Regions from separate parts of the Paenibacillus sp. 2KB_22 genome, predicted to be linked through region 1. Evidence: riboswitches for the same ligand, from Rfam matches in the RefSeq annotation. Region 1 holds a riboswitch; each other region holds the start of a gene.
The links. A riboswitch is a leader RNA that binds a small molecule or an ion and turns the genes downstream of it on or off. The one in region 1 is predicted to bind cyclic di-AMP.
Positions count from the first base shown of each region.

Region 1 (10,335 bases):
TTTCTCAGGAGGAACAACAATCAGGCAATCACTGTCCTTAATGGTAATCATCACACTGGATTCATCTACACGGGCAGCAGCCGGTATCGCGTACACCATTCCGTTGCGGATCTCTGTGCGTCCACGTACGAACCGTGTAAAATTGTTCACTTTCGTGTATTCTTCTTCCAAAATTGCAGTCCATTCTTCCAAATAAGGATGAGCATCCGCCTGCATGGACCGAATAGTTGGATGTACAAAGAGACAAAAACCCACAAAACAAGCCCCCGGATTACCCGAAAGTGCAAAAAGTAATTTATCTTTATATACAGCAGCTGTGGTTACACTTCCTGGTCGCATCGTCACTTTGTTAAACAACATCTCCACATGTTCTTCCAGCACAAGTTCGCCCATAATATCATAATCCCCGACAGATACACCACCTGTGGTCACTACGATATCATTATCTTGAATGGCTTCTTCCAATTTGGCCCTGGCTGTATTCACATCATCCGCAATTGAACCGTACATCACAGGCTCTCCACCTGCTTCAACGACCAGAGAGCGCAGCATGTAACTGTTACTGTTGCGAATCCGACCTGGTTGTAATGGCTCATCCACATCAAGCAACTCCGTGCCTGTTGCGAATATCGCCACCTTTGGACGTTGAAATACAGGAACTTCTGCTATGCCAAAAGTAGCTAACACGGACTGCTCTCCTGCTCTGATGATCGTGCCTGCTTCAAGCAATTGCTGCCCCTCTTGGACTTCCAGTCCGATTGGTGTGATGTTAGCACCCGACAATATGTGCCGTTTCAATGCAATCCACTGTTCTCCGTTCTCTACCTTGCTCTCCGTCATCTCCATCATGACTACCGCATCTGCACCTTCCGGAACCTGTGCACCCGTCATAATGCGAGCCGTCGTACCTGAAACAATGGTGTGGTCCGAGGTGTAGCCGCAAGGAATTTCATCAATTACACGAAACCAAACTTGATGATCACTCGATGCATCTATGGTATCTGTACTTATAATCGCGAATCCATCCATACCCGATCTCCGGAAGAATGGATACGGATGCGGTGCCTGAATGCTCTCTGCAAGTGTACGTCCATGGGCAGACTCAAGGTGAACTTTCTCTATAGAGCCTGAAGTAACTCGTGCTGCTACTTTGGCTTGGGCATCCGGGACCTGTACAGCTGTACGGTTGAACTTGGCAGTGGTCATATCATGTGAATGTGAGTTCAGTTTCAAAAGTTTTCTTACCTCCTAGTGACATATCATCTTTTAAGAAAGTGTAGCCCGAATGCGGTAAGATAACAAGCACATCACTTATTGAATGCTGTGACAAAATCTTATTTTCATACAGGTGTAACATTCCTTGACCTTATAATTAACATGAAAGGACTCTTGTCTGCCCATAATATAATTTACAAAGGGAGGTAATCATCATGAGTGACCAATGTGAACTATGCGGAAGAGAACCTGTGGACACGACCGTTCATCATCTGACACCCAAAGAAATGGGAGGAACCTTTCTGCCTACGGCCAACTTGTGCATCCCTTGTCACAAACAGATCCATTCGTTATATACCAATCGCGATATTGTAACGCTTGGTCTTACGGACCTGCAGTCCTTAAAACAGGATGAACGAATGGTTCCATTTATCCGCTGGATTCGCAAACAACCTGCTTCAACCATTCCCCGTGTACGTAAATCCAACCATGTTCGCAAATCGTAAACCAAAAAGAACAGCTCCAAGGTAAATGTGCCGGCAGAGATGAATCCGCCTTACCTTTTCACTGTTCTTATGAATTGGACTATTTGATGGTTGGCAACCACGCTTAGCATTAGATTATTATCTACGCCTCATAATGCGGCCGCCGCCCACCCTGGTTTTCGGTTTTTTGTAGGATTTTTTTGGTGAATCAAACAATCCGCCCAGACCACCACTGCTTTTGTTGCGATCAATGGTTCCCTTGCTTTGATCCTTGTTGCGGTTGAATAATCCTCCGCCAGATCCCACGCTTGAATCTTTATCGCTTCCGCGCCTTGTAATCGTACCTTTCCGATCGACAGTAATAGGTGGAGCAAGCTTCTTGTCATTACTTGTTGGCGTACGGTAAGATCCTGCACTCGGTTTATACGTATCTTTATTGGTATATCCCCGATAGTTACCATAACCTCGCCCGCCAAAAGAATCAAAAAGATTACCAATTAATGTAGCGGTCAGGTAGCCTTGTAGAAAAGATGAATCGTAGTTCTGCCGAACATATTCTTTGGAGTCCACCTCAACCAAGGTATCCTCCGGCTTGTTCGGGTCTTGTTGCAGGTGATAATACTCGTCCTGATACACGAGGAACATACGCTCTGTGTTCTCTGCCGAGATCTGATCCGGTTGCCTTTGGTCAGACAATTCCTGAGCCACTTCGGGAACGGTGCGGTCCGAAGCCCGGTACACATAAGACGTTGAGTTACCACTACCGTTAACCGATTCAAGCGGATATGTGTCCTGAACAGAAGGTGCTCCGCACGCGGACAACAGAGACATCACAAGGCTGAGGACCAGCATTAATTTTAATCCATGTGCCAAGCGTTTTTTCATTGGGAACCTCTCCTAGCTCGAACGAATCACTTTGATATCCGCAGGAAGAATGGACTCACCCTCATACAGTGTAAATCTTCTGTCTTGCCACTCCACGCGAAGAAGCATATTATCATCGGACTGATACTGCCATACCAATTGTTCTCCAGCCTGGCCATACGGCGTTCTGCCTGCCGTAGATACCATTCCTCCATACTCTTCCTCCAGATGATATGCGCGTCCATCCAGATCCAGCAATGTAGGCACTTCATCAGGCGCATCAAGCCTGCCATCAATGGGTGTATATAGGGCGTAACGTGTGAGTTCCCGCTCTTCGATATGCAAATATCGAAATGCGGTACCATCCTGAAGCGTGAGCACAACTGCATTTCGAGCGCGATTTTGTACCCGACCAACGACTTCATAAGTGACGAGAGAAACCTCACAGATATCACCAGGTGCAAGCTGAAGCATCGTTTTCTCTGCCTGCGGTGGTTCAGGTTTCGTTAGTATTCCTTTAATTCGTTTCCATACACTCATGAGAATTACTCCTGTTCCTTATCTTATAAACAAGCTGCAATAATCAGTGCGCCCACGATATGTAAAGCGCCAGAGAACAACCCGTATCCTGTTTTCCCTTGCTGAATTCCCGTATCCAGATCAAGATTGGCCCATCTGCGAATCATAAAGTGAACGACACTCTCCAGAATCAACAAAATGATAAAGGATACCACAGAGACCAACAACGCTTCTCCTAGATGACCAGCCGTAGAAATAGACGTAGCAAGTACATAGCCTTGTGCAAATAATTTCATCACCATACGAGTGGTAACTGCCATGTTGCCAGCCTTAACTTCAGCAAAATCCTTATATTTAGTGAACAGTGAATCAACATACATCAAGACAAACAGCAAAACCGAACCAGATACTGTCCAGACCAGCATCGCCAAAATGTTCAAATCCATTTACACAGCCCCCACATCTCAACATGAACCGCATTTAAAAGCGAAGGAGAAACGCTCTTCTCCTCCGCCGGTTAACCCTGCTGACAACCAAGGTATTAGTTTTTATTATCGTACTGTTTCATCAATGCTGCGAGTTCGTCTTCAACAGCCTGATCTTTACCCAACTTCTCGAACTCCTCATCAAGCGATTTGCCTTTGGAAGACATCTCGTTGCTTGCTTCTGCCTGTGCTTCCATCTGCATCATTTTCTCTTCCATGCGCTTCATACCAGCACTTGCAGTATCGGAGCCAAACCCATTCAACGCTTTGTTGATTTCTGTTTGTGCTTTTGCTGCATTGTAGCGGGCTACCAGTGTTTCACGTTTGTTCTTCATTTGAGTCAGTTGCTTACGCATCTCGTCCAGCTTGCCACGCAGGTTATCGGCAGAAGCCTTGTTTTGATCATAGCTGGTTTTGTACTCAACCATCTTCTCTTCAGCCGCTTTTTTCTCTTCCAAAGCCCTGCGGGCCAGATCCAAGTTTTGAGCACGTGCCGCCGTATGCGCCTGCTCTTCACGTTTCTTCACCAGAGCTTCCTGCTCTTCGAATAGCTGCTTGAATTTCTTCTCAATGGCGATCTGTTGAGCTACTGCTTTCTCCGCATCTTCCAGATCCTCTTGCATGTCACGGATATATTGGTCCGTCATTTTGATTGGGTCTTCCGCCTTGTCAATAATGGCGTTGATGTTAGACATGGTTAAATCACGCAAACGTTTGAAAATGGACATTATGTTATTCCTCCTAGTCGATATTACATCGTATATAAACATACATACGTAACAATCTACAACTCGTTTCAATTTTAGCAAATAAAATAAAATCAAAACAAGCGATTGTTTAGGAAGATCACATTTCCTTATTGAGATGATCCTCCATTAGCCTCTCTGCAGTCTGCACGATTTCGTCGATCTGCATCCGTGTAATGGAATCAAAATGGATTCCCATAATTACCGTAACGGTCATTCCCAATTGTTGGGCAGCCTTTCGGGCAAGCCGCTCACACAGTTCTTGTTCCTTATGTCCCGGAATATGGACCGTCGTGCCGCTGACTCGCTCATCTTCCACATAGAACGTGGCTACAGCGCCAATATGAGCCTTTCCTCCGGTAACGAGAAAAACCTTATCCTCTCCTGCTTCAATCACCTGTAAACGAATGGATTTCAGATCATATGTACTCATAGTTATTCCACCAATCCTTTTCTATATGTTATATATGGAGGAATTATGGCTGTCATGAATTAAATCAGCAATGAAACTTCTCACACTGCGCATATTTTTTCAAACCCCCGGGCATACCAAAGAGAACGTCATTTTGGAAAAGGAGGCTGTTATTGTGCCCGTACGCCTCATTATGCTGATGGTTATCGTTATTTTTCTCGGAGGATATCAAGCTCCACCAGTTTCATCACGGGATGCTTCAGAACCGCCAAGTGAATCGGTATCCAGTTCTGATTCCGTGGAAGAAGAACAACTGACACTGGGACAGTTACGTCAAAAATATGCCGATACGTTCAAAACCAATGGTCCTTCAACGAAACAGGTTGCGCTGACATTTGATGATGTGCCCGATCCACGGTTTACTCCACAAGTGTTGGATTTGCTGAAAAAGTATAAAGTCAGAGCTACATTTTTCATCGTTGGTAGTCGTGCTGAGAAGCACCCCGATTTGGTAAAAAGGATTGTTAAGGAAGGGCACATTGTTGGCAATCACAGCTACAATCATCCAGAGTTCAGTAAGCTGTCGATGAATGCCTTCCGCAAACAAATTTTACATACCGGGGATATCATTCGCCATATAGCGGGATATACGCCCAAGATGATCCGACCTCCGTATGGAGACATTAATGAAGAACAGCTGAAATGGGCTGCCAGACAACATTATAGTATTGTGAACTGGAACGTTGACTCCCTGGACTGGAAAGGTCTTCCCAAGGAAAAGGTGAAAGATAACATTTTATCTGCCGTAAAACCTGGCTCCATCGTTCTGCAACATGCAGGAGGCGGTGTAGGATCCAATCTGAATGGCACGATTGAGGCTTTGCCTGAAATTATTGAGGAACTGCGTAACCGGGGGTATGAACTGGTTACCTTGGACGAAATGCTGGGATTACCGAAGGCCAAAGAATAGAATAACCGTCTCAGGAAATTATGAACATATTAAAAGGGTGCTGTTCAATCGCAAGTTAGCGACTGGCAGACACCCTGTTTGAATTCATTTTAGATGTAATTTACGCTCTACTTCAGAATGTACAACTCGATGTCCTGAAAACCAAATGTGCTTACCGACTGCTTGCTACCAGGGATGAAGATATCAATTCTGTGACCCTTGATTGCACTGCCCACGTCACGTGCTGTGGCTACAAAAGCCTGTTTTGGCAATCCTGGATGGCTGTGACCCGTTACCAGTACTTTGGTTCCAAGTGGAATCACACTTGGATCAACTGCAATCGTACCCAGTTCAAGGTCATTCCCGAAATAATCGACCGCACCCCATCCTCCATTTTCAGACGGATCTGCAGAGTATGCCGTTGCTTTCACGTTCACAGCTTTACTGTAATCGAATGTTTTCCCCCAGGCTTGAACCACTTTGTTATCTGTGTTAACATCCAAGCTTGCTGCGGTAACCGTTTTGGCTTGGGTCTTGCTCTCCGTCGCCGCGGCAGCTACATTGTTTGCCTTACCGGGAATCGTAATTTTCAAACCACCATAAATGTTGTAAGGCGAAATGTCGTTGTTTGCTTTAACTAACGTGTTAATTGCTACTCCGTATTGTTTCGATAAGGTGTAGAAGGTATCCCCCTCTTTGGCCACATGAACTGAATCGGCGTGAGCCGGAACGGCTTGAATGAGCATTGCTGTTGTCATTAATGCTACTGCTGTTTTGGCTATACGTTTCTTGTTAATCATGGTCTTCCTCCCTCATTGTGCCTGCGAAGTTAGTTGTCGGATTCGGATGAGGAGCCCACCCTATAGGTTCATCATTACATTTGAAACGATATGTACCCCTAATTCACCCCAAGCAGTGTGCTGTAGATCTTCCCCCTGCACAATCTGCATCGTTACATCCCCCGCACTCCCTGTCCGGAAGTTTCGGCAGAGTTCAATATATCACAATTTTGTAACCTGAACTTGTAGTAATTCTTACCAAATGGTTTTAACATGTGTAAGCACGTGTAAGAATACTGTATGCTCTAAAAGTGTCTGGCGAGATATTCCCTATATATTTGGTAACAGAATAGTTACTTTTTTGAATTCCATATATAATTATTTTCAAACAAAAAATAGCGTCACCGACTCGAGGTCAGTAACGCTATTTAATCACTTCATTTAGAGTACTTTCGCAAGAAAATCACGTGTACGTGAATTTTTCGGTGCTCCAAACACCTCATCAGGTGTTCCCTCTTCCACAATAACCCCGCCATCCATGAACAGGATTCGATCTCCCACTTCACGTGCAAAACCCATCTCATGTGTTACGATGACCATAGTCATACCGCCTTCTGCAAGACGTTTCATGACATCCAGTACCTCACCGACCATCTCGGGGTCCAATGCCGACGTAGGCTCGTCAAACAGCATGACATGAGGCTGCATGGCCAATGCTCTAGCAATGGCGATCCGCTGCTTCTGTCCACCGGACAGCTGATTCGGGAATGTATCTTTTTTATCATACAAACCCACGGTGTTAAGCAGATCAGCAGCAATTTTTTCCGCTTCCAGAGTGGATTGTTTCTTCACTTTAATCGGAGCGATCGTGATGTTTTGCTCTACCGTTTTGTGTGGGAACAGGTTGAAATGCTGAAACACCATACCCATTTTCTCCCGAGTTGCGTTAATGTTGTGCTTGGGGTCCGTGATTGACACGCCTTCAAAATCAATCTCTCCCGAGGTAGGCTGTTCCAGCAGGTTCAAACAACGTAAGAATGTACTTTTACCTGAACCGGAAGGACCGATGACCACTACAACCTCACCTTTGCCAATCGTCACGTTGATACCTTTAAGCACATCGTTATTTCCATAAGATTTGTGTAATTGTCTAACGTCTATCACTTGCACTCAACTTCCTTTCCAGTCGTCCCAGCAGCTTGGACAAAATGAACGTCATTACAAAGTAGATGGCTGCTGCAATCAAAAATGGACTCAAGCCTTGGTACGTAATGTTTTTGACCACACTTGCCTGATACATAATATCCACCATACCGATAACCGAGATAATGGAGGATTCTTTGATGATAGTTATGAATTCATTACCGATCGCTGGTAATACAGCTTTGAAGGCTTGTGGCAATATGATATATCTCATCGCGGCGCCTCTTCCCATCCCTAATGAACGCGCTGCCTCCAACTGACCACGATCCACACCTTGGATACCTGCACGGAAAATCTCAGCCAGATAGGCACCACTATTGATTGAAAGTGTAATGATACCTGCCTGAAGTGCCGTGAAGTTAATGCCAAAGCTCAGGGAAAAACCATAGTAAATAATCATCAATTGTACCAGCATCGGTGTGCCACGGATCACTTCAACGTAAGCTGTACCGATCCAGCGCAAGATTGCAGCGTCATGCAAACGGAACAAACAGATGATCAATCCAATAATTACCCCGAAGATAACCCCAAGTGCAGACAACAGAAGTGTATATCCTACACCTGTAGCATAGAAACTTTTGTACTGCCAGAATACTTGGAAAATATTTTGTGATTTGTTTGCTTTATCCGCCATCAAGAGGCTGGCGTCCGTCACCATCTGATTGATTTTATCTTCACTTTTCAATCGCTCAAGTGTTCCATTTACTGCAGCTAGCAGCTCGGTATTTCCTTTACGAATCCCAATTGCAGCTTCTGCTTGCTCTTCGTCCGGGACAGCAGCAGCAAGTCCAATGATATCGTCCAGATAACCTGCAGCAACGGTGTCTTCAACGATTGCCGCGTCAATGCGTTTGGTTTGCAGTTGAAGCACGATATCGGAGATTTTATCAAGCGCAGTAAGCTTCGCTCCTGGAATACTCTGTCCAATCGTTTCCTGAATGGAGCCTTTCTGCACGCCAATCTTTGCATTTTCAAGTTCTGCCATGGTCGGATAATTGTCTTTATCCACATTGCGAACCATAATCACTTGTTTTGATTTATAATAGGTGTCGGAAAAATCAATACTTTTCTTCCGTTCATCGGTCGGCGTCATACCTGAAACGACCAGATCGACACGCCCGCTCTGCAATGCAGGCAGAAGACCGTCGAACCCCATATCTTCAATCACAAGCTCAGCGCCAAGATCTTTAGCAATCTCTTTGGCGATCTCAATATCGAAACCAACGATTTCATCTTTGCCATTAATCACTTTATGGAATTCATATGGTGCAAAATCGGCACTTGTACCGAGCACCAGCTTTTTACTGCTTGAATTATCTGTAGTTCCACTTGCAAGTGCCACAGGAACGGCAGTCGTCAGCAGAACGACAAAGGTCAACAGCATCATGGTGTAACGACTTATCAATTTCAACCTTTTCTCTCCCCTTACAATACATTGTATGCTTCTCATGTTGATGACTGAGTCATTATAAAGTACAATGCATGATTATGCAATGCATTTTGACAATACAAATCTTGACTTGTTTCTGAAAAAATAAAGCAAACATGATATAATCAATAAATTATTTTCAATAATGCATAAGGAGTTCACTAATGACATCTAACAAATCACAAATTCTGACGGTTATTGATCAATATGCTTCCCGTTTTAAAGCCATTTCATCATATATCGGTGCGAACCCGGAACTGGGAAATGAAGAGTATCTCGCTTCTGCCCGTTTGAAAGAAGAACTGCTCTATCACGGTTTCACTGTAGAGGCTCCAATCCTCGGACTGGAGACAGCCTTTATCGGAACGTATACAGCTGCCAGACCTGGCCCTACCATTGCATTATTGTGCGAATATGACGCCCTGCCGGAGATCGGTCACGCTTGTGGTCACCATCTGATCTGCATGATGAGTCTTGGGGCTGCTGTTGGGCTGAAATCCATTCTGGATGAAGTAGGTGGAACAATTAAAGTGTTTGGCACACCCGCTGAAGAGACTCGTGGTGCCAAAGTTCCAATGGCGGAAGCAGGCTTGTTCGATGACTGCGATGTTGCCCTTATGGCGCATCCATACTATGCCTACGAAAAGTCAGGCAGCTCGCTGGCGATTGACGCTGTACAATTTGAATTCCATGGCCGATCTTCACATGCTGCTGCAAGTCCGCACGAAGGAATTAATGCACTTGATGCCGTCATTCAAACGTTCAACGGAATCAATGCATTCCGGCAACAAGTGAAAAGCACCGTTCGGATTCATGGTGTGATCAATAACGGAGGTCAGGCAGCAAACATCATTCCTGACTACGCTTCTGCACAATTTTATGTGCGTGCTGCAACCCGCAAAGAACTGAATATCCTCACAGAACGTGTGATTCAGATCGCTGAAGGCTCTGCTCTGCAGACAGGTTGCAAGCTGGTGACATCCAACTATGAGACATCCTATGACGAGATGGTCACCAATGAAGCATTCTCAGCTGCATTTAGTCAAAATCTGATGGAACTCGGCATCCCGCAAGAAGAGATTGTGAGTGGTAACGATCATGGCTCCATGGACATCGGTAACGTTTCCCTGAAATGTCCTGCAATCCACCCCTACATCCGTGTTGTGGATGAGGTTCATACCCTGCACTCCATTGCCTTCCGTGATCTTGCCCTTCAGGATCGCGCGCTGGATGGCATGATTCTGGGAGC
Region 1 covers NZ_JBFRHG010000002.1:381,388-391,722, forward strand. The annotation lists gene AB4111_RS12600 (molybdopterin molybdotransferase MoeA) at 1-1,206, opposite strand, end outside; gene AB4111_RS12605 (HNH endonuclease) at 1,431-1,721, shown strand; gene AB4111_RS12610 (DUF4247 domain-containing protein) at 1,839-2,585, opposite strand; gene AB4111_RS12615 (DUF4178 domain-containing protein) at 2,598-3,104, opposite strand; gene AB4111_RS12620 (DUF350 domain-containing protein) at 3,128-3,529, opposite strand; gene AB4111_RS12625 (PspA/IM30 family protein) at 3,625-4,296, opposite strand; gene AB4111_RS12630 (hypothetical protein) at 4,415-4,747, opposite strand; gene AB4111_RS12635 (polysaccharide deacetylase family protein) at 4,902-5,696, shown strand; gene AB4111_RS12640 (3D domain-containing protein) at 5,804-6,475, opposite strand; cyclic di-AMP (ydaO/yuaA leader) riboswitch at 6,478-6,674, opposite strand; gene AB4111_RS12645 (amino acid ABC transporter ATP-binding protein) at 6,896-7,618, opposite strand; gene AB4111_RS12650 (ABC transporter substrate-binding protein/permease) at 7,605-9,041, opposite strand; gene AB4111_RS12655 (M20 family metallopeptidase) at 9,251-10,335, shown strand, end outside.

Region 2 (10,335 bases), on a different contig from region 1:
GGCATCGCCGGAATTGCTGGTTGTGCATTAACGCTCATTGGTCCAATTGGCCCTTCCCTTGGCACGTATTATATTGTGGATGCATTCATGGTCGTTGTTCTGGGCGGCGTAGGGAAATTGGTTGGAACTGTGTGTGGTGCACTGGGAATTGGTATGTTCAACACGCTGTTCGAAACGTATACCTCTGCCTCCATTGGCAAGGTGCTGGTATTTGTGTGTATCGTTGCTTTTCTGCAATGGAAACCACGTGGCTTGGTCGCAATGCGTACACGGAGTCTCGATTAACGTGAAGAAGGGGGTTAGTTCATGTCGGCATTACTCAAGACTGGCAGTCTGAAAATGAGGATCATCTGGGCGGTTGTGCTCATCATGATGTGTCTTGCTCCACTGATCTCCACGGAGTTTCGTCTGAGTCTGTTAGCCAAGTTTTTGGCGCTGGCGATCCTGGCCATTGGTCTCGATCTGATCTGGGGATATGGGGGTGTGCTGAGTTTAGGGCACGGCGTGTTCTTTGGGCTGGGTGGTTACGCGATGGCAATGTATCTGAAGCTCCAGGCCAGTGGATCAACGCTTCCTGACTTCATGGGGTGGAGCGGTCTCAGCGGTCTGCCGTGGTTCTGGGAACCGTTTCGTTCTTTCCCGGTGGCGCTATTGTTGGGGATAGCCCTTCCGGCATTGCTTGCTTTTGCCCTGGGATGGTTTACGTTCCGTAACCGGATCACTGGTGTATATTTTACTATTCTTACACAAGCCTTGGTTCTCATTACGGTGACATTATTTGTTGGTAAACAGGAATGGACGGGTGGAACGAATGGCATTACCGGGTATAATTCAATCTTTGGTTTTACACTTCATTCGGCAGGAACAACAATTGCTCTCTACTATATAACGCTTGCTGTTCTAGTGATCGCTTATGTGCTCTGTCGTCGAATGGTGAACAGTCGGTTCGGCCAAGTGCTCGAAGCTGCACGTGATGGAGAGAATCGGGTGCGATTCCTCGGATATGATCCGGCAGGATATAAAACGCTGGCTTTTGCTTTTTCCGGTGCGCTTGCAGGCATCGCGGGCATGTTGTTTGTTCTTCAAGTTGGTATTATCTCACCATCCATGATGGGGATTGTACCCTCCATTGAGATGGTCCTGTGGGTCGCGTTGGGTGGTCGCGGTACGCTTATTGGAGCGGTCATCGGAGCGGTGGTGCTGAATGCAGCCAAAACAGGTATAAGCGAGGCTTACCCCGAAGGCTGGCTGTTTGTCATTGGTGGGCTATTTGTAACGGTAGTTTTGTTCATGCCAAACGGTATTGTAGGTGTGTATCGTCATGTCGTTCGCTTGCTGAAGCGGAGAGGAGAGAGAGCGCATGTCCAAGTCACTCGGGAAAAACCTGAAGTCTACTAAGGATTCGGCGGTCCTGGTAGCTGAGGATATTACGGTGGCCTTTGGCGGGTTCGTTGCTGTCAAAGGCATGAATCTGAAGCTGCTTAAGCATGATCTGCATTTTCTGATTGGACCGAATGGTGCAGGGAAAACGACGATGCTGGATGTGATCTGTGGTAAAACCAAACCGTTGTCCGGCTCGGTGAAGATGGCGGATGGCGTGGACTTGACGCGACTGAAGGAACACCAGATTGTTCGCAAAGGTGTAGGACGCAAATTCCAGGCGCCGTCAATCTTCGCGGGTCTGACGGTGCAGGAGAATCTGACGCTGGCAGCGGAGACTCGCCGTTCCCCTTTGCAAGCCATCGGTATTCGTCGATATGGGAAAATGAGTGCTGCCATGGAGCGTGTTACCCTCCAGATTGGTCTGCAAGACCGCGTTGAGACTCGTGCAGGAGCGTTATCGCATGGGGAGAAGCAGTGGCTGGAGATCGGCATGTTGCTTCTACAGGAGCCACGTGTGTTGTTACTGGACGAACCAGCCGCGGGAATGACGGATGAAGAAACCCACAAGACAGGGCGACTCCTGCAAGAGATTGCGCGTGAACGCTCGGTTGTGGTGGTGGAGCATGATATGGAGTTTGTGCGAGAGTTCGCAGCCAAGGTAACGGTAATGCATGAAGGGAAACTGCTGAAGGAAGGTACGATGGCGGAGGTACAGGCAGACCCGAAAGTGGCAGAAGTGTATCTGGGCAAAAGGAGGGATGACCATGCTGTCGCTGCAACGAATTGAATCCGGCTATGGGGAGAGCAATGTGCTTCGTGGTGTGAATCTGGACGTACAGCCTGGACAGGTGGTGTGTCTGATGGGCCGTAACGGTGTAGGTAAAACCACGTTGATGAAAACATTAATGGGGCTGCTCAAAACACGCAAGGGCAGTATTCAGTGGCAACATCAGGAGTTATCCACCTTGGACACAGCTAAGCGCGCAAGGGCAGGAATCGGTTATGTACCGCAGGGGCGGGAGATTTTCCCGCAGCTTACGGTGAAAGAAAACCTGTTGCTTGGCCTGGAGACAAGTGCGCCGGGTGTAAAAACGTTCCCAGAGGATGTGCTGGCGATGTTTCCAGTGCTTGCTACGATGTATGGACGGCAGGGCGGGGATCTGAGTGGTGGGCAGCAGCAACAATTGGCATTCGCCCGGGCGTTGGCTTCACGTCCGGGGTTGTTACTACTTGATGAGCCGACAGAAGGCATCCAGCCTTCTATCGTGGAGGACATTCGGCAGGTTATTTTGCAGCTCAAGGCAAAGGGAGACCTCTCTGTTCTGCTGGTGGAGCAGAGTATTGATTTTGTAAAGAGTGCCGCAGATTATATCTATATCATGGACAAAGGAACCATCACCCTGCATGGGACACCGCAAGAACTGGATATGTCACAGTTTGAACACCATCTGTCCGTGTAGTTGTATTTAGCGTGTTGAGTAGAGAGGTTCAGGAACGCTTGTCCAGGATATTCGAGTATTTCGGATATAACCGCCGGATGCATTCCGGGCAGATGTCATGGGTGAATTCGGCGTGGGTGTGCTTCTCCAGATAACTCTCAACGGAGGTCCAATGTTCCTCTTCGTCCTTGATTTGTTTGCAGACGGCGCAAATAGGCAACAGTCCACGCAATGTGCGCACTTCAGACAATGCCTTCTTTAATTGGTGTTCTGTCTTCCTCTGTTCGGTAATATCCATGTGTGCAATCAAAGCGAGATCGGTATCCAGAATTGAATTCGTATGAGATAGAGGGGTGAGATCCACGCGAAACCACCTCTCTTCGTTGTATGCAGTATACACGCAGATGTCATATGTATGATTTCGATTAAAGGGTATTCCGCGTTCTTTCAAATTCTGTGCGACAAGTGCCATGTTTGCGTTCTTGCTTCGTATTGCCCAGGCTTCCGTCAGATGCAGGTAGTGTTTATGATTAATATTCGCATCCGGGTTAGGTGATGGTTGGCCGAGTCCCTGTTGCCAGGCACGGTTACAACTGTGGATGATCCAATTGTGATCAACGATGATGAGCTGGTGACGTATGGACTGGAACGACAGCCTTTCCAGATCGGATGTAACATGTCTCATGGATGGGACCCTCCTTTGACAGAAATCTTATCTCGGTTCATCTGGAATATCCAAAATATCAGCGACCATGTGCCTGAATCGGGTTGCTTTGCGTGTGCCGTGAATGAGATTGGATAGACGGTAGGGTGGAATGCCGTGCTGTTCACAAAAGGTCTTCTGGTCCACTTGTAGTTCGGTTAGCCGTCGTTTGATGGCCCATCCGAACGGAGTCACTGGTTTTTTCTTGTTCTTGTTCAAAAGGGTTCACCCCTGGTTAGAATGTAGTATTCAGTCGCCCTTTCTTCATGTAGAATATATAGAAATGCGAGCTGTATATTTCATTATATACGTAAATGCGTCATCTAACAATTAAAAAAGACGGAAAAAAGTGTATTTTGTGATGTTTAATGGCGTAAATACGTTAAATAAACAAATAAAATGACAAAAAACACGACGGCAAGGAGGTTGCCGCGTGTTTTTTAGTTTGTCTGAATGAAGGGGGAGGTTTGATGAGGAAGAGAACTAGGCCCTATAGGCATGAAGTCCAGCTCCAAGCATATGGAAACTGGGGAAAAATGATTTCATGGACATCGAGGTTGGTTGTGCCAGTCCATCCGCAGCGGAGGCGCTGACGGTATTCCATTCATTCTCAAGATCCGTGGCCAGGCGGACCATCAGATCTTTGGTTGTATCGTTGTTCAGGGGAATGACTTTGGAGGCTTCGGTTATGCAGGCATTCATGGCTGAATGCAGGTAACCAAGGACCGCTTCCTCAACCGGGATGTCGAGGTGGTGGTTAATCCAGGCGTGAACAGTGGAGAGGCAGCCAACCGAATCGTATTTGGCGAAGATCTGTTCGAGCTGGCTGAAATCAATCCAGGGGTGCAGAGCGCGTGCCAGTCTGATCAATCGTTTTCCCATGGCGGCAGCTTGTTCTCTGAGATCTCCAGGAGTTCGCTGAACATGGACCAGTTTGTCGATCAGAGCTATCCGCCATGTATCCTTGTGATCTGCTGCGGTATAGATGCCTTTGATGGCCATGCCTTCAAGACGAACAATGCTGGGATGCAACTGACAACGCATGAATGATTCGAGATCTTCAGCATTACGAATGGTACCCTCCCTGATATGGATATCCATGCCGAAGGAATGGGTAAACCCTCCAACCTGAATAGAGGAATCAAGCAGTTTGACATAATCGAGCAGCTTATTCCCACGGTTCACAATCATTCGCCTCCTGTGTTCGTTAAATGTCATATTAAGTGACATTTATATTCTTTTTTGTTTGCTTTATGTTTGAAAATCCGAATTATATGATAGTTATCATCCCATAAATGTCCGCATTTTGTCAATAGAATTGGTGGGATTTAATGTATTAAATCTAAATTCAGTTATATGTGTTATTTTATATTACGTATAATGTAAGTTGTGAGTTGCAGGGAGGACTATATATAATGAATCAACAAAATCGGCTCTAGCCGAAAAAAGAGGGGATCGAATCTAATGATATGCAGTTCATGGATAAACATGACGAGAATATGCGTTTTTTGAGGAAAATGCCTACCCAAAAAGAAGGTTTAAAAAATACTTTACTTTTAGTTCTGAACCCGGTATAATCAATTCTGTTGCCGATTATTTACGACATGCGGTCGTGGTGGAATGGCAGACACGCTATCTTGAGGGGGTAGTGGGCGTATGCCCGTGGAGGTTCGAGTCCTCTCGACCGCATCATATGAACGATTAAGAAGAAGCTTTCCATTAATGGAAAGCTTCTTTTTTTGCTTTTTTGAACAGTCTGACATCAAGGTTTGAGAAAAAAAGGCCATCCATTACCGGGGACGATTGTACCTTCCCTTCCAGCTATGGCGGCCCATGTATTATTTTTGCAGCAAGTTCTTGATATCTTCTTCAATTTTGTCAGGTGTTGTTTTGGGAGCATAACGTTTAACTACCTGTCCGTTCTGATCCACGAGGAACTTGGTAAAATTCCATTTGATTGCTTTGGAGCCGAGCAGGCCGGGTGCTTCTTTGCTAAGGTGCTGGAAGAGAGGGTGAGCGCTTGAGCCGTTCACATCAATTTTCTCAAACATCGGGAAGCTTACGCCATAATTCATCTGACAGAACTCGGCGATATCGTCGGAAGATCCTTTTTCCTGTGCAAACTGGTTGCTTGGAAAACCAAGGACTTCAAATGGCGCATCCTGGAACTTGTCTTGCAGTTCTTGCAGACCTTTGAATTGAGGAGTAAGTCCGCATGAGCTTGCCGTATTCACAATCAGTAACACTTTATCACGGTAGTCGGACATTTCAACTTCTTGACCGCGAAGGGTATTCACTTTGTAATCGTAGACTGTCATCTCAATCGCCTCCATGATATCATCTGATACCTCTTATTATATTGGTTGCAATTAATTAATGCAAAACTTATATGGTGTTAAATGAATCAAAACAGGCAAGTTGTGCAGATTGCGTGAATGAATTGCGAAGTGATTTTCACCAGAGTGAGAATTAGATAGCCTTGAAGAGGTAGATAGAGTATAACCATATTGTAAGCGTTATTATATATGAATAATGGCGAAAATCTGTCGATTCGGTGATCTGTCCGGACTTTACACCGCCATGGCACGGGTGTATGATTCATAACGTAATTTCAATTTAAACTAAATTGTACTTGAAAAACGAAACAAACGATAATATCGCTCGATCTTAACTTAAGATATACGAACGATGTTTTAATCGCTGAGTTTCCATTCATTCATGAGTGGGAAACGGGGGAACCAACAGAATGCGCTGTCTTGGACAGTAGGCATTCATGGGGTGAATTTTCCGGTGACAGCCGGAAATAGGGCGACTCTCGCGCCCGAATCCGTCAGCTAACCTCGTAAGCGTTAAAGGGAGAGGCAACAAGCCGTACGCTGATTCATGGCGTTTTCGCCATGGGTTCTTTAAGAAGCGTTCGGGAGGCCTTGGTCCCCCACGCTTCTTTTTTGTTGTCTTTTCACGCCAAGGGAGGAACGAATGATGGATACTGAGATGATCTTAGTGACTGCTCCTAATGAAGCAGGACGCAAATTTATCAAATTGCTGATGTACAAAAAAATGCCGTTTGCCGTTCTAACCAACAGTGCAGGGGAAGAGCGCAGACTCCGTAGAATCGGAGTAGAGCATGTCATTCGCATGAATACGGCTGCAGCTCAAAAATGGTTTTTGCCGCAGGGCAGTGTGGGCAACGTGTTTATTTTCGAGAATAGCCTGAACCTGACCTGTCGTTATTTACAGATATGTCGATCATGGACATCGAAATCCCTGTGCGTCATTACGGAGCAAAGCCATCCGAAGGGAATCTATCGGGGAATGGGTGCAGACCGGATTGTATATTCGCTTAACGGAGAGGTCGGCTTTCTCCTCAATGGTTAATGCCATAGCTTGTGATTGCTCAGGTGTAAGGTGCCTGTTATAATTGAAAGTATCGATAAACGGAAATTTGAGGAGACTCATGCATGATGGTGAGTCTTCTTTTTTATGCTTACAAGGAGGAATTGGCGTGCCGGATGTGAGTGGATTAAAGTGGTTGTTTTTTGATGTTGGAGATACACTGGTGGACGAATGGGAGCCGGTTGATGATATTATCGGACAGTTCGTCCGCGAAGCCAGTGCTTTGGGGTATCCGGTAAAGATTGAGGCGGTACGCGAACTGTTCGCGAACTGTTACCAGAAATATGAGCAATGGCCTATGAGGGTGGCGATCCGCACATTCATTGAAGACGAGGGACATCAGAAACAGATTCAGGACAAGCTGAAGTTTCAAAAAGATCTTGAACGTCCTTTTCCTTCAGCGGATTCCGTTCTTCAGCAGTTGTCGCGGTATTATCGCATTGGCATTATTGCCAATCAAAGTCCTGGAACGGAAGAAAGACTGGAGAGTTACGGACTGCGGAAGTATGTTGATGTTCTGGCCTGCTCGGCTGAAGAAGGGGTGTCCAAGCCAGATCCAGAGTTATACGCTGTAGCCTTGAAACAGGCAGGTTGTGCGCCAGAGGAAGCCGTCATGGTCGGGGATCGGATTGATAACGATATCATTCCTGCCCGGAAGCTGGGCATGCATACGATTCGAATTATGCAGGGTTATGGAAGATTCCAGCCAGACCGATCGGATGATGAACGCGCGGATTGGACTGTGGATTCATTGGATCAACTTCTGCCTTTACTTGTGCCGGATCAGGATTAGATGATTGTTTGTTAGAGCTAGAGTTTTACTGCAAAAAGAAACACGTTGCTGTACTGCAACAATAAAGGCTGATCAACTTGGTATTGAATACCGGAGTTGATCAGCCTTTTTAGTATTTAGTCGATCAGAACGAGATCAGAATAACCGGATCGTCTGAATGATCAGATACACATTCAGCACAACGATAATCGCTGTAATGACCCATGAGATGATTTTGAGCCACATTTTGTTGGCGAATGCACCCATGCTTTTTTTATCACTCGTGAACATCACCAGAGGGATTACTGCAAAAGGTAATTGAAGAGACAGCACAACCTGACTCAAAATGAGCAGTTCTTCTGTGCCGTGTTCTCCTGCGATTGCTGTGACAATTACTGCCGGGATGATAGCGATCAGACGTGTGACCAGTCTGCGCAGCCAAGCCGGAATCCGAATGTTGAGGAAACCTTCCATAACAATCTGCCCAGCGAGTGTACCTGTAAGGGTAGAATTCTGGCCTGATGCTAACAGCGCCACACCGAACAGGATACTTGCGATTGTAGTCCCTAATAGGGGTGTGAGCAAGTGGTAGGCATCTGAGATCTCGGCAACCTGCGTCATGCCGGCACTATGGAATACAGCAGCTGATACAATCAGGATGGCCGCATTGATGAACAAGGCGAGTGTCAACGCGATTGTAGAATCCATGGTCGAGTACCGAATAGCTTCTTTTTTGCCCTGTGGGGTCTGTTCGATCTGACGGGTCTGCACAATGGAAGAATGCAGATACAGATTATGCGGCATCACAGTTGCTCCAATAATACCAATAGCGATATAGAGCATGGCCGGGTTTTGCAAAATCTCAACATTTGGTACAAAACCATGGAGAACACCGCCCATATCGGGTTTCGCCAGGAAGAGATCAATACCGAAGCAGAGGGCAATGGTCGCCATTAGCACAATGACGAGAGTCTCCAAAGCACGGAAACCTTTGTTTTGCAGTACAAGAATCAGGAGTACATCAACTGCGGTGATAATAACGCCATATAACATGGGGATGTTAAATAACAGCTTTAATGCGATGGCAGAACCTATGACCTCAGCCAGATCGGTAGCTGCAATGGCCAGTTCACACAGAATCCATAACATGACGACAACAGGCATGCTGAAGCGTTCGCGGCAGGCTTGGGCCAGATCCCGTCCAGTGACAATTCCAAGCTTTCCAGCCAACGATTGAAGCACAACGGCCATCAGATTCGAGAGCAGGATGACGGATAACAAGGTATACCCGAACTGCGATCCGCCTGCGATATCTGTTGCCCAGTTGCCGGGGTCCATGTAACCTACGGCAACGAGGTAACCTGGCCCTACAAAAGCGAGGAATTTCTTCCACCATGCCGCATTCTGCGGTATTTTCATGGAACTATGTGCTTCTCCGAGTGAAGGGGCCATGCCTGCAGTAGACAATGATTCTCTTGAAGGAGCGTTGAATGGATTTTCTTTACTCATACGTTTATCACCTGACTCTTTGGAATAGTGATGCGGGACGAACCGCTCAAGATATATCTAAATTTTTATGTTTATTGTTACATTGTACTCCTTCAATAATTTTTGTCTAGTGCAACTTTTATGTATTAACACAAAATTTATGTTCTAATTTGAAAATGCCCTTTTTTATATTACCCAACCTCAGAAAAAATACAGACATGGAGATAGGATGCATGAAAATAATAAAGATGTAAAAGCTGATAAAGATATAAAATGCGTTTCAAATTGAGCCAGAAGTTTAAATTCAATTGAAGGCATTTAAAACTATATGGATAAGGGAGAGATTCTTAATGGAAGCTTTATATACAGCAGTAGCAACAGTTAAAGGTGGACGTACAGGTTCTGTGGCTTCTTCGGATGGCGTGCTCAAACATGATCTGAAAATGCCCAAAGAGCTCGGAGGTCCCGGTGGTGAAGGTACCAACCCTGAACAGCTCTTCGCCGCTGGATATGGAGCATGTTATGAAAGTGCCCTTGCCAATGTAGCACGTAAAGCAGGTGTGAAATTGGAGAATGTGGTCGTTACAAGTAACGTATCCATTGGTAAAGACCCTGCGGATGACGGTTTCCAATTATCTGTTCGCTTGGACGTGAGTATGCCTGGTGTGGATCACAGTCAAGCAGAAGATCTGGCCCGCAAGGCACATGATTTCTGTCCATATTCCAAAGCGACACGTGGCAACATTGATGTTGTTTTAAACGTAGTCTAAGATTTGACTCCCGCCAAGTAAAGGGGAACATATAGAGCAGGGTATCCCAGATACCTGATGTTCGACTACAAAGCCCTGCTGGCAATCGGCAGGGTTTTGTGTTGATTATAATATAAGGACAGGATGCAGGAGATCAGATGCCAGATCGCGTACTTTTTACATAATTGCACTCCCACTTCATGCTACACATTCCATAAAGGGGGAACGAAGATGAGTATTGAAGAGATGATTGAGCGCCGATTTGTATGTACAAAATGCAGGGGCACGGATTGTAACATTAAGGAAGTTTCCATGTCAGGAGCAGGCCTGAGCAAGATGTTCGATATACAACATAACCACTACCTGTTTGTGGCTTGTGCTTCCTGCGGCTATGTTGAAGTATTT
Region 2 covers NZ_JBFRHG010000001.1:2,115,820-2,126,154, reverse strand. The annotation lists gene urtB (urea ABC transporter permease subunit UrtB) at 1-285, shown strand, start outside; gene urtC (urea ABC transporter permease subunit UrtC) at 307-1,398, shown strand; gene urtD (urea ABC transporter ATP-binding protein UrtD) at 1,361-2,170, shown strand; gene urtE (urea ABC transporter ATP-binding subunit UrtE) at 2,148-2,843, shown strand; gene AB4111_RS09420 (hypothetical protein) at 2,872-3,507, opposite strand; gene AB4111_RS09415 (XRE family transcriptional regulator) at 3,535-3,744, opposite strand; gene AB4111_RS09410 (urease accessory protein UreF) at 4,009-4,710, opposite strand; tRNA gene AB4111_RS09405 (tRNA-Leu) at 5,132-5,214, shown strand; gene AB4111_RS09400 (glutathione peroxidase) at 5,364-5,843, opposite strand; cyclic di-AMP (ydaO/yuaA leader) riboswitch at 6,214-6,389, shown strand; gene AB4111_RS09395 (hypothetical protein) at 6,505-6,903, shown strand; gene AB4111_RS09390 (HAD family hydrolase) at 7,031-7,714, shown strand; gene AB4111_RS09385 (Nramp family divalent metal transporter) at 7,850-9,145, opposite strand; gene AB4111_RS09380 (organic hydroperoxide resistance protein) at 9,532-9,951, shown strand; gene AB4111_RS09375 (zinc ribbon domain-containing protein) at 10,162-10,335, shown strand, end outside.
Region 2: it holds a riboswitch for cyclic di-AMP, as region 1 does, so the genes downstream of both, AB4111_RS09395 (hypothetical protein) here and AB4111_RS12640 (3D domain-containing protein) in region 1, are expected to answer to the same signal.

Region 3 (10,335 bases), on a different contig from region 1:
CCAAAGTCATGGCGCCTGAATCCTTCCAGTACTTAAAGAACATATCCGACCCAATCCTGAATGATCCGCAGGCACTTGCCAACATGGACATTCTGGGAGCACATACGTATGGAACCCAGATTTCGAATTTTGCCTACCCTCTCTTTAAGCAAAAAGGAGCCGGTAAAGAACTGTGGATGACTGAGGTGTATGTTCCGAACAGTGACAACAACTCAGCAGACCGCTGGCCTGAAGCACTAGACGTTTCCTATCACATGCACAATGCCATGGTAGAAGGTGATTTCCAGGCCTATGTGTGGTGGTACATCCGCAGACAGTATGGTCCGATGAAAGAAGACGGTACCATAAGCAAACGCGGATATAATATGGCCCATTTCTCCAAATTTGTACGTCCTGGCTATCTCAGAGTGGATGCAACTAAGAACCCGGATACGAATACATTCGTCTCTGCATACAAAGGTGATAACAAGGTTGTTGTCGTGGCAATTAACCGTGGAACTTCGGCCACAAGCCAAAAATTCGTTCTGCAGAATGGTAATGCCTCCACTGTATCCTCATGGGTTACGGACAGCAGCCGCAACCTGGCAAGCGGGGCTTCGCTTACCGTATCCAATGGAGCCTTCACGGCACAGCTCCCGGCTCAGAGCGTAACAACGTTTGTTGCCAACATTACTGGCGGGAATAACGGCGGAAATACAGGCAGCGGTACTACTTATGAAGCAGAGACCGGAACGACACTTACGGAAGCTGCCATTGAAACGATCTATCCTGGTTACACTGGCTCCGGGTATGTCAACTTTAATGCAATGACTGGTTCAGCCATTCAATGGAACGCTATTAACAACACGATTACAGGCACCAAAAATGTAAAGTTTCGTTATGCGCTGGAAAGCGGAACCCGTAACCTCGACATTTTTGTTAACGGAACCAAAGTCATCAGCAATGAGCCCTTTCCAGCAACGGGAAGCTGGTCCACTTGGGTTGAAAAAACAATACAGGTCCCCATGAACACGGGGACCAATACATTAAAAGTTGTGACCACCGGAACGGAAGGACCCAATATTGACAGCATTAATATTACCGCAGCGCAATAAACGTTCCGTTTGGCTGATGGAAGACCATTTGTTGTTCATGCAGCCAAGCCCTAACCTCTTGGACTCTCAAGTTCTAACGTTAGTATTTCAATCAAAAAATGCAAACAAAAAAGACTCCATAAGCATTAGCTCAAGGAGTCTTTTGATTAGATGCGGTCGAGAGGACTCGAACCTCCACGGGGGGTTAGCCCACACGGACCTGAACCGTGCGCGTCTGCCAATTCCGCCACGACCGCATATTGTATCTCCGTAATTAATCTCGGCGACAAGAAATAATATATCATGCGGCACCTATCATGTCAACACTGAAAATAATAACATTAAAGCCCGAACCAGACTTCCATGTCGATTCGGGCTTTACCTTTAACTACTGAACGTTTGGTTCATTAAAACGAAGGTATACTCAAATTACAGCTTGGAAGGCCAGTTGCCATACCATGCATAACCGCCTCTTCTTTCTTTATCAATATCACTTAATTTGTATTTAACTACCCCGTCACGACCAATAAAGATGGGTCTATCCGTTCCTATTTCATAGAAGCGTGCCCAAATCGGTGCCGCTTTTGAGTCAGCAATAATCTTGCTATCTCCATTTGCTCTTTCATACTTGTAACCCGTAATTTTCACCTTGTTAAACCAATCCTCCGCTCCTTTAATGGATGCGGTAATTCTAGCGTTAGCAGGTCTCGTTTTCAGGAATTTAACAATCGTTACACTCTCTCCAGCTGTCAGTGATGGTACTTCGTAGATTCTTGCGCTCGCTGGTTTAAGAGAACCAGAATCATGTTGTTGTCCCCATGCTGTCAGCTTGCCGCCCGAAACGACTTGTGTATTTAGAATCGCCTCTACACCTTTGGCAACTGAATTTTTACTGCGATTAGCAAGTGTACTGTCGATAAACGAGAAATCACCTTTGCGTGTTGCTACTTCATCGAGCATGATCATTACATTAATCATTGCATCGTCATTGTAGGTAATATGCTTGTGATATCCGGAGCTTTGGTAGACTTGTGGCCACCCTCCGTTTGAATACTGCATATTGATCAAAAAGTTGATTCCTTTGATTGCAGCTGTGGAGTAGCGTGGATCATTCGTCTTTTTAAATTCCTTCGCCAATCTTCTAATTTCTGAGTATGTAGCCTTGTTGTCAATCGTGGACTTCGCCCACTCTCCACTTGTTTGTTTATAATCTTTTCTCCAACCTCCATCCGACAGTTGGTTCTTCAAAATATCTGAAATACTCGCTGTAGTACCCGATGCATCAGCAGCAGATACCGTCCCTACAGGGAGAACTGCAATTCCAACTGTTGAGAACACCATGGCGCATGCCAGGACAAAAGTAACTATTTTCTTTGCTTTCAAATGTAACACTCTCCCATGTTCATTGTAATAACATCCACAATTCTACCTTACCTATAAGACCAGTCCTCAACCTCCTTAATTTGAATATATAACACAATAAAATCAATTTTCATCCAATATGTGGATTGGATAATCAGATAATATGCAAAAAATCGATTATTGTCAATATATGCAACTTAATGAATATAATCTCTTAAATACTACATAACGGAATAGTTCTTTTAACTCATGACAAACCTATTTATTTATCCAAATTCGTCTCAAACGAATCAATAATGACGTTTTTGTCATGAATGATACCCAAACTTGATCCCTTCTTTCATGGAAAAACGTTAATTCCGCTAACATTGAGGTATTACGAAGGGGTTTAAAAGGGTTTGACAATTACGCATTTATGCAATATAGTTTCAAATAGTTACAAAAACTTAATTATTCATTTGCCGAGTTTCAGATTTGAAAACGGGGGAACCATTTTGGGTGAATTATTCTTATACATAGGAAATATAGGGAACCTTCTACCGAACCCTTAGCTAACTCCGTAGGCATCGAAGGGAGAACATTGATTTTGAAAAAACTGATTATCTCCATTTTTGGAGCGGCTGTACTATTTACATCCGGGGCAACAAGCACAGAGGCAAGCAGTATTAACTCCGTAGTGAACAACATGACAGGTATACCTTACAAGTGGGGTGGCACGACTCTGGCCGGCTTCGACTGTTCCGGGTTTATGAGATATATTTTCAACAAATACAGCATTGAATTGCCACGTACTTCGCAACAGCAAGCCAAAGCAGGTACTCCGGTAGCCAAGAGCAATGTTCGGACAGGTGATCTGGTGTTCTTTAATACAACAGGCAAAGGCATTTCACATACAGGTGTGTATATTGGCGGTGGACAATTCGCTCACGCTTCGAGCAGTAAAGGTGTAAGCATCACTAAGTTATCGAATCCATACTTCAATGACCGCTACGTGACAGCACGTCGGGTAACTGGACAGTTTATGTATGATAAAATGTTGGGTAAAATGTAGGTATGATATAGAAAGAGGAGGCTCCGGATTAACCCGGAACCTCCTCTTTTGTTTGGCTTGCTCTTTATGAGAACAGTCCTTGGACTACCTCCATCTACAATTAATGCAGCGCCTTCTGCACTCGCATCGCGCCCTGAGACAGGGCATGTCCGCCTCCTACAGCTCCGGCCACGGCTACGGTCTCCATGATCTCCTGATCTGTAGCGCCCTTGGCACGGGCTTCTTCTACATGGTAGAAGGTACATACCTCATTATTGGCAAACAATCCAATGCCGAGCGCAATTAGCTGTTTTGTCTTGGCATCAATCACGCCAGGTTGGAAACATTCTCCTGTAAACTCATGATACGACTTCACCACACCTGGCAGCACATCGCTTAATGCTCCAATCTGATCCTTATAGGCATGAACTTTATCATTCATCAATGTCATGGCTTGTAGCACACCCTCTCGGCTATAGTTACAGAACTTTCTCACTGTACCTATCTTCTCTCCCGAGTGAGTCAATTATGCCAAGAAATCATGGTAATTCCAAACATTTATACGCCCATACTTCTGACATAATGATCGTTGTTACTCACCAAGTGGACTCTGGCGCGGTTCGCTGAACAACTGATATCGGTATCCGCGATCCAACTTGACGACACGTCGATTCTGACGACGGATAAGTACCTGCTCGCCATCCCAGGCAACTACAATCCCGGTTACATCGTTAGATTCCAGTTCGTCCCGTACTACTCTGACTTTCTCACCTGACAGACGCAGGGCGTCCAATTCTGTATCACTAATCATGTTCATGGCTCCTATATTCCAAATTTATTTATTTACAAAAAGAGACCTAAATGAAAAGTCATTTAGGTCTCACGTGACTGTATTGGACTGTCATGTCATTCGAAATTATGTCCCGACTGAAAGTTACCGCTGCGCGTGCTCTTTGCTGTCGTTCTTCTCGAACCAAAAATCAAGCACTTTGGCGGACATCACACGTTCTTCAAGGTACTCCACTTGATGCGGTGTAAATTGTTCTTTCCAAGAGAAGGACAACTCTTCGCACAAGCCTACAATCGTCAGTAATTCTGACCAGGCAACATAGCGTTTGTACCAGAAAAATTGAGGATGTTCAATCATATAGGGATAAAGGTCATCGAATTCCGTATGTTTACAATCCAGGGCACGTTCAAAATGAACTTTCGATTCCGCCAGCTTATCATTAAAGAATTGTTCTGTTGCCGGTTGGTTCCCCATGGTGTTGCCTCCTCTCCCTAACATAACCCCATTATAAATGAAATTCGCGGTCATGCAAAGGCATAGTTCAAAAAATAGGCCCTATTCCTTTAAAATGTCACATTTCGTTATCGTCAAATTGTACCGTTCCATCGTTCAGGGAACGAATACGTACCAAGGCTTCCACCGGAATACCCTGTTCACGAATCGTTCGTGCCCCTGCCTGAAAACTTTTCTCGACCACAACGCCGAATCCAACGAGTTCCGCACCGGAACGCTCGATAATTTTGATGACGCCACGAGCGGCATCTCCATTGGCAATAATATCATCAATGAACAAAATACGGTCATTCTCATGAATGAACTCGCGAGATACCATAATGTCAGTTACAATTCCTTTGGTAAAGGACGGTACGCGCTCACAGTAAGCATCAGGATCAGCTAGAAGTGTTTTTTTGCGACGGGCGAATACAAGTGGCACCCCGAGTTCATAGGCTGCGGCAAACGCAACCGGAATCCCTGAGGATTCTACCGTGATTACCCGAGTCACTCCACTTTCACGAAAACGGGCTGCAAACTCACGTCCCATCTCCATCGTTAATGCAGGATCAATCTGGTGGTTCAACAAACCATCCAGTTTCAATACTTGATCCGAGATAACAACACCCTCTTGTAAAATTCGTTGTTTCAATAATTCCATAAATTGACCTCCCAAGCCTATCCTATGAGGTAAAAGTATCATATATCTATCTATAAGTTCAAGCGAAATTGCCTGGGCGCTGTCCTTGAGACACAATTCAAGCCAAAGCACATTATCGATTGTCATGTCTTTCGTGGGTCAAGCATACCTTGTACCATGGTACCCGCATGTCCAAACTATACAGGGGCCTGAGAGGGGAAACACATGAAACAGGCATTTCGGGTGCTGCAGATCGCATTTACATACATCGGAACGGTTGTCGGAGCCGGCTTCGCTACAGGGCAGGAAATTTTGCAGTTTTTTACCCAGTATGGCAAATGGGCCACCGTCACCATAGGCTTATCCACCATACTCTTTGTCTGGTTAGGTACCAAAATGATGCTGATCGCTCACGATACCGGGTCCCGCTCTTATGAGGACCTGAACAAACATTTATTCGGCCCCAAGGCGGGAAAATGGATCACCTGGGTGACCCTTCTCATTCTCATTGGCGTGAACAGCGTCATGCTTGCCGGAGCAGGTTCCGTCTTTGTCGAACATCTGGGTTTGCATTATCAGACCGGTCTAATCGTCACACTTGTAGGGACATATCTGCTTCTCGGTCGGGGAATCCAGGCTATTCTTCAAATGAATAGCATCGTCGTGCCCATGATGCTGCTGTTATCTCTGCTCATGATCACCAGTACCATCCATCATCCAGGAGCTTCCCGATTCATCACATTGACGACAGACTCAAACCCTATTCAAGTATGGCTGTCTCCACTGTTGTATAGTTCGTTCAATCTGGCGTTAGCTCAAGCTGTTCTTGTGCCCGTTGGCAACCAGATTCGCAGTCGGAATGTACTGAAGTGGGGCGGAGTATTGGGTGGAATTGGCGTAGGTTTCATGCTGATGGCAGCTCATTTTGCCATGTCAGCACAGATGCCCGGCATCATCCAATTCGAAATTCCGATGGGCAGCATTGCCTTTCAACTTGGATGGGCAGTACAATCTGTATATGTATCCCTTATTTTCATGGAAATATTCAGTACATTTGTTGCCGATATCTACGGCATGACCTTGCAACTCAGACAACATATACGCGTTCATCCCCGTTTCATTACATTAACCATTATGCTGCTGTGTTACTCACTCAGTCAGTTTGGATTCAGTTCTCTACTATCCATCCTTTATCCTATCTTCGGAAGTTTGGCACTGTTCTGGGCAGCCAAATTGGTATTAAGCCGCTGGGGTGCCTTCCGTGGACGCAAAAATATATAAACGGTGATGTACTTCATGAATATGAGCATCCGTTTGCTTCATACCATAATTCATCACTCATGCGCCTTCCTTTTGCATGAAAAAAAAGCCGCTGTTTAGCACAGCGGCTCGCACTTTTTGCTCTCTCTTTTAGGCCTTGCTGGGAAACTGTAAATACATCTTCTTCAACTCATTGACCGATCTGCCGAGCGAGTAATGTGTTTTGGCTTTTTCACACGCTGAACGAGCAAGTTCATAACGATAAGCCGGATCGAGCATCACCTTTTCAAGCGCTTCAGCCAGTGCAGAAGGATCTTCTGCCGGTACAAGCAACCCATTGCTACCATTCTCGATCTGTTCCGGTATACCACCTACATCCGTACCCACAAGAGCAAGACAACTCAGCGCCGCTTCAGCGAAGACGGAACCAAATGCCTCTGCCCGTGAAGGAAGTACAAAAATATCAAAGAATGGCATGAATTCCTCAGGGTGCAGTGTGTAACCATAGAAAATGGTCTCATTATAGATTCCCAATCGCTGCGCCAACTCTTCCAGATCAGGACGAATCGGTCCGTCTCCAATAATATGTAACACATAATCATGACCTCGGCCCTTCAGCTCCGCACAGGCTTTGAAAAGAATATCCAACCCTTTTGCCGGAACAAGCCGACATACCGTGACCAGCTGTGGTATCGCATTATCATGAGGAATCGGCTTAAAGCGCTTCTCATCAAATCCATTGGGAATCACACCGATGACATCAGGTTCCTTCACATAGGGAGCCAGATAACGACGGAACGAATCCGACACCGTCAAGAGGCGCTCTGCCTGGTGTTCAAGCTCACCGTATATCGCAAGCAGGAAGCGATGCTCCGGTCCATCCGTTTCAATGCGTCCATTAAGAATTAATTCTCTTTCATAACTGGAGTGAATCGTCTGAATAAGGGGTGTATCCGGGAAGACCGTTTTCATCGCAAGTCCAGCAATGGGGTGGTGAGCATGGATCAGATCATAGGGCTTCTGAATACGCAGTTTGGTCCACCATAGATAATCACGATAGGTTTGAATATATTTTTGGACAACAGGACTATCCTGATATTCAGTCCAGTCAAACGTTTCGAAATGAACTTCCTCTCTGCCCTTGTTGCGAATTCGCTTCGGTAACGAGAACAGATCCATTTCCCACCTCGGGGTTGTAAATCTCTCTTGCATATACGGAATCATAGAGGATACACCTCCGGGCTGCTCCGGAGGAAAGAAAAGCGCCTGCAGCAATTTCACTGTTAGTTTCCCCCTTTCTACTTACGTTCTTTCAATGCATCTTCATTCATGATATATCAGAACATATGTTCAGTAAAGATACAAAATGAGAATCCCTCTCAACTGCCCATCCTATGATGGATGCACATCCGTTTATTTTCTCTGAATACGGCTCTACTATCCATTATGACATAGGGAAGCCGGAACATCTATATTACGATAAACACAGCAAACTTTTGCTATTTAAACTGCTCAATCAAGGCAAACTGATCAAGCTTTTGTTCATCAACTCGTATATACAACATATTCATGAAACGTGCCCCTCAGAAGCAAAAGCTTTAAATCAGCAGTCAACCGCTTGCAGTTGTCGTCACATCTTCATTGGACAGTCAGAATGCTCAGCTCAGTATCTCCACGGGCTTCTCATATGTACTGTAACCATCTGTCTCTCCCAAAAAAGTATACCCGTTCCGCGCGTAAAAGGCATTTAACGTTGCGTTGCTGGCTCCGCAGTCCAAACGAACCGTATGTTTGCCTTCAAAGTGTATGCCGCTACTGGACCATTCCAATATTGATCGTCCCAGACCGCTCTGGGCATATTGTCTTCGGATCGCCAGCCGATGCAGATAGATTGCGCCATCCTCGGCGTAAGCTTTTGATCCCCAGAGATGAATATCCCACGGGCTTGGCTGAACCATAAGGATCACCATCCCCGCTACGTCCGCTCCTTTTTTAAATACAAACACATCCCCGCGCCGAATTGCCCCTGCCGTATCATGTGAATCTTCACCTTTAAGCAAAGCGTTCCATTGGGAAGAACCTTGGCTCTGTAACCATTCGGCTGTCTCCACCAACAGCGACATCACATCCTCCGTATCTTTGGGCTTCGCCTGAACCGCTTGAAATCCATCGTTGATATATTCGCTACTGATCCTGAATGAGTGCATGATTGTTCTCCTCCACTTCCTGAGCTCTATTAAACTAATGGTACTATACCGGGAAATGGATTTTTCGTCAAAATGAGAACAAAAAAAGGTAAAAGGCAGCTGCCTTTTACCCATCTATTCTGGCTTCATCAATAATCTGATTTCGATACAACATCGTAAGGTGCAGCGTATCAAACTCCATTTCCTTGTCCAACTCCTGCATCAACACTTCGACCAGGCTCTTTCGCTGCACGCTGGTTCCAGGAACCTCGTAATCAATGTATCCCGTCAGATCGGATTGAGAGGTGTCTATTGTTGCTGTTCCCACAGGCAACCCACCCCGTTCTTGAAGAAACAGCTCATATACCCGGAACTCCCGATCCTTACGCTTCAGCATAACATAACATGCTTCTTCAGCAGCTTCCAACTCATTTAGATCCGATTCATCGGTATCCTCAAATTCCTCGGAGAAATCGCGATGTATCCACTCTAGCGTCTCAAGTTCGTTTCCCTGATGCCACATGCGGATCGTAATCGTATCGATGATGTCCTCATCCAGCTCTCTGACCAGCAACTCTGCCGCGGCTTCCAATTGATTCTCTTCCGGCTCGTCATACCAGTGTATTTCACCTTGTACATCAGCACCATATTGTTTTAAGGAAGCTTCTGCAAGTTCCTGTCCTTCGACATCATTGAATATATACGTGGATATGCTGCGCCCTGCGCTTACCATTTCCATCTCCAGAACCTGATCCCGATCTTCATATGTAAACGACTCGGCTTGTGATACGGGAATTACCTTACTTTCACTGCTGTCTATATCGTCATGACCGCCTTCGTCATGATTCATATCTTCAGACGTCCACATTGTCTCTGACTCAGGCTTATGCAGAACCGAATGTAGTGAGCCACAACTAACCAGCACTTCGTAATATGCAGCTTCCAATGCATCTGCAAGAGATCGGACATAGGCATGCACTTTTTCCACAATAAGTTGCTCTGTACCATCTGGCAGAGACTCCTGCTCGATCTGAAGACTACCTGATAAACGATCTCCTTCTCTGTACACAAGAAAAAGTGACCCTGCATATTGACCATTAACCATCACGTCCTGCACTTCTCCACCTGATGTCCGCAGGTCTGCAACCAATTCCACATCATATTTCATCACGTGTCCTCCTCCATTCCTAACGTTATTCTCTTAGGATGCCCCTAAGGACGGTAGATTATGAGGGAAACGTGCATTTCAAATATAAGATGTAGGGTTAGACGGATAACACATATTTTTGGATTGCGTGTGCAACACCTTGGTCGTTATTGGAGAGTGTAACCTCGTCCGCAGCAGCTTTCACCTCGTCCGGTGAGTTATCCATAGCAATGCCTTTGCCCGCAAAGGTCAGCATCGTAATATCATTGAAGTAGTTGCCAATCGCCATGATCTCCGAAGGCATGATTCCTTTGGATTCGGCAAGTCTTTTAAGTGCAGTGCCTTTGGAAGCTTC
Region 3 covers NZ_JBFRHG010000001.1:1,435,459-1,445,793, forward strand. The annotation lists gene AB4111_RS06090 (carbohydrate-binding protein) at 1-1,094, shown strand, start outside; tRNA gene AB4111_RS06095 (tRNA-Leu) at 1,246-1,330, opposite strand; gene pelA (pectate lyase) at 1,503-2,456, opposite strand; cyclic di-AMP (ydaO/yuaA leader) riboswitch at 2,885-3,016, shown strand; gene AB4111_RS06105 (C40 family peptidase) at 3,022-3,486, shown strand; gene AB4111_RS06110 (carboxymuconolactone decarboxylase family protein) at 3,587-3,916, opposite strand; gene AB4111_RS06115 (hypothetical protein) at 4,058-4,276, opposite strand; gene AB4111_RS06120 (hypothetical protein) at 4,400-4,729, opposite strand; gene AB4111_RS06125 (xanthine phosphoribosyltransferase) at 4,827-5,408, opposite strand; gene AB4111_RS06130 (YkvI family membrane protein) at 5,613-6,668, shown strand; gene AB4111_RS06135 (glycosyltransferase family 4 protein) at 6,798-7,928, opposite strand; gene AB4111_RS06140 (GNAT family N-acetyltransferase) at 8,306-8,854, opposite strand; gene AB4111_RS06145 (hypothetical protein) at 8,961-10,001, opposite strand; gene AB4111_RS06150 (Cof-type HAD-IIB family hydrolase) at 10,099-10,335, opposite strand, start outside.
Region 3: it holds a riboswitch for cyclic di-AMP, as region 1 does, so the genes downstream of both, AB4111_RS06105 (C40 family peptidase) here and AB4111_RS12640 (3D domain-containing protein) in region 1, are expected to answer to the same signal.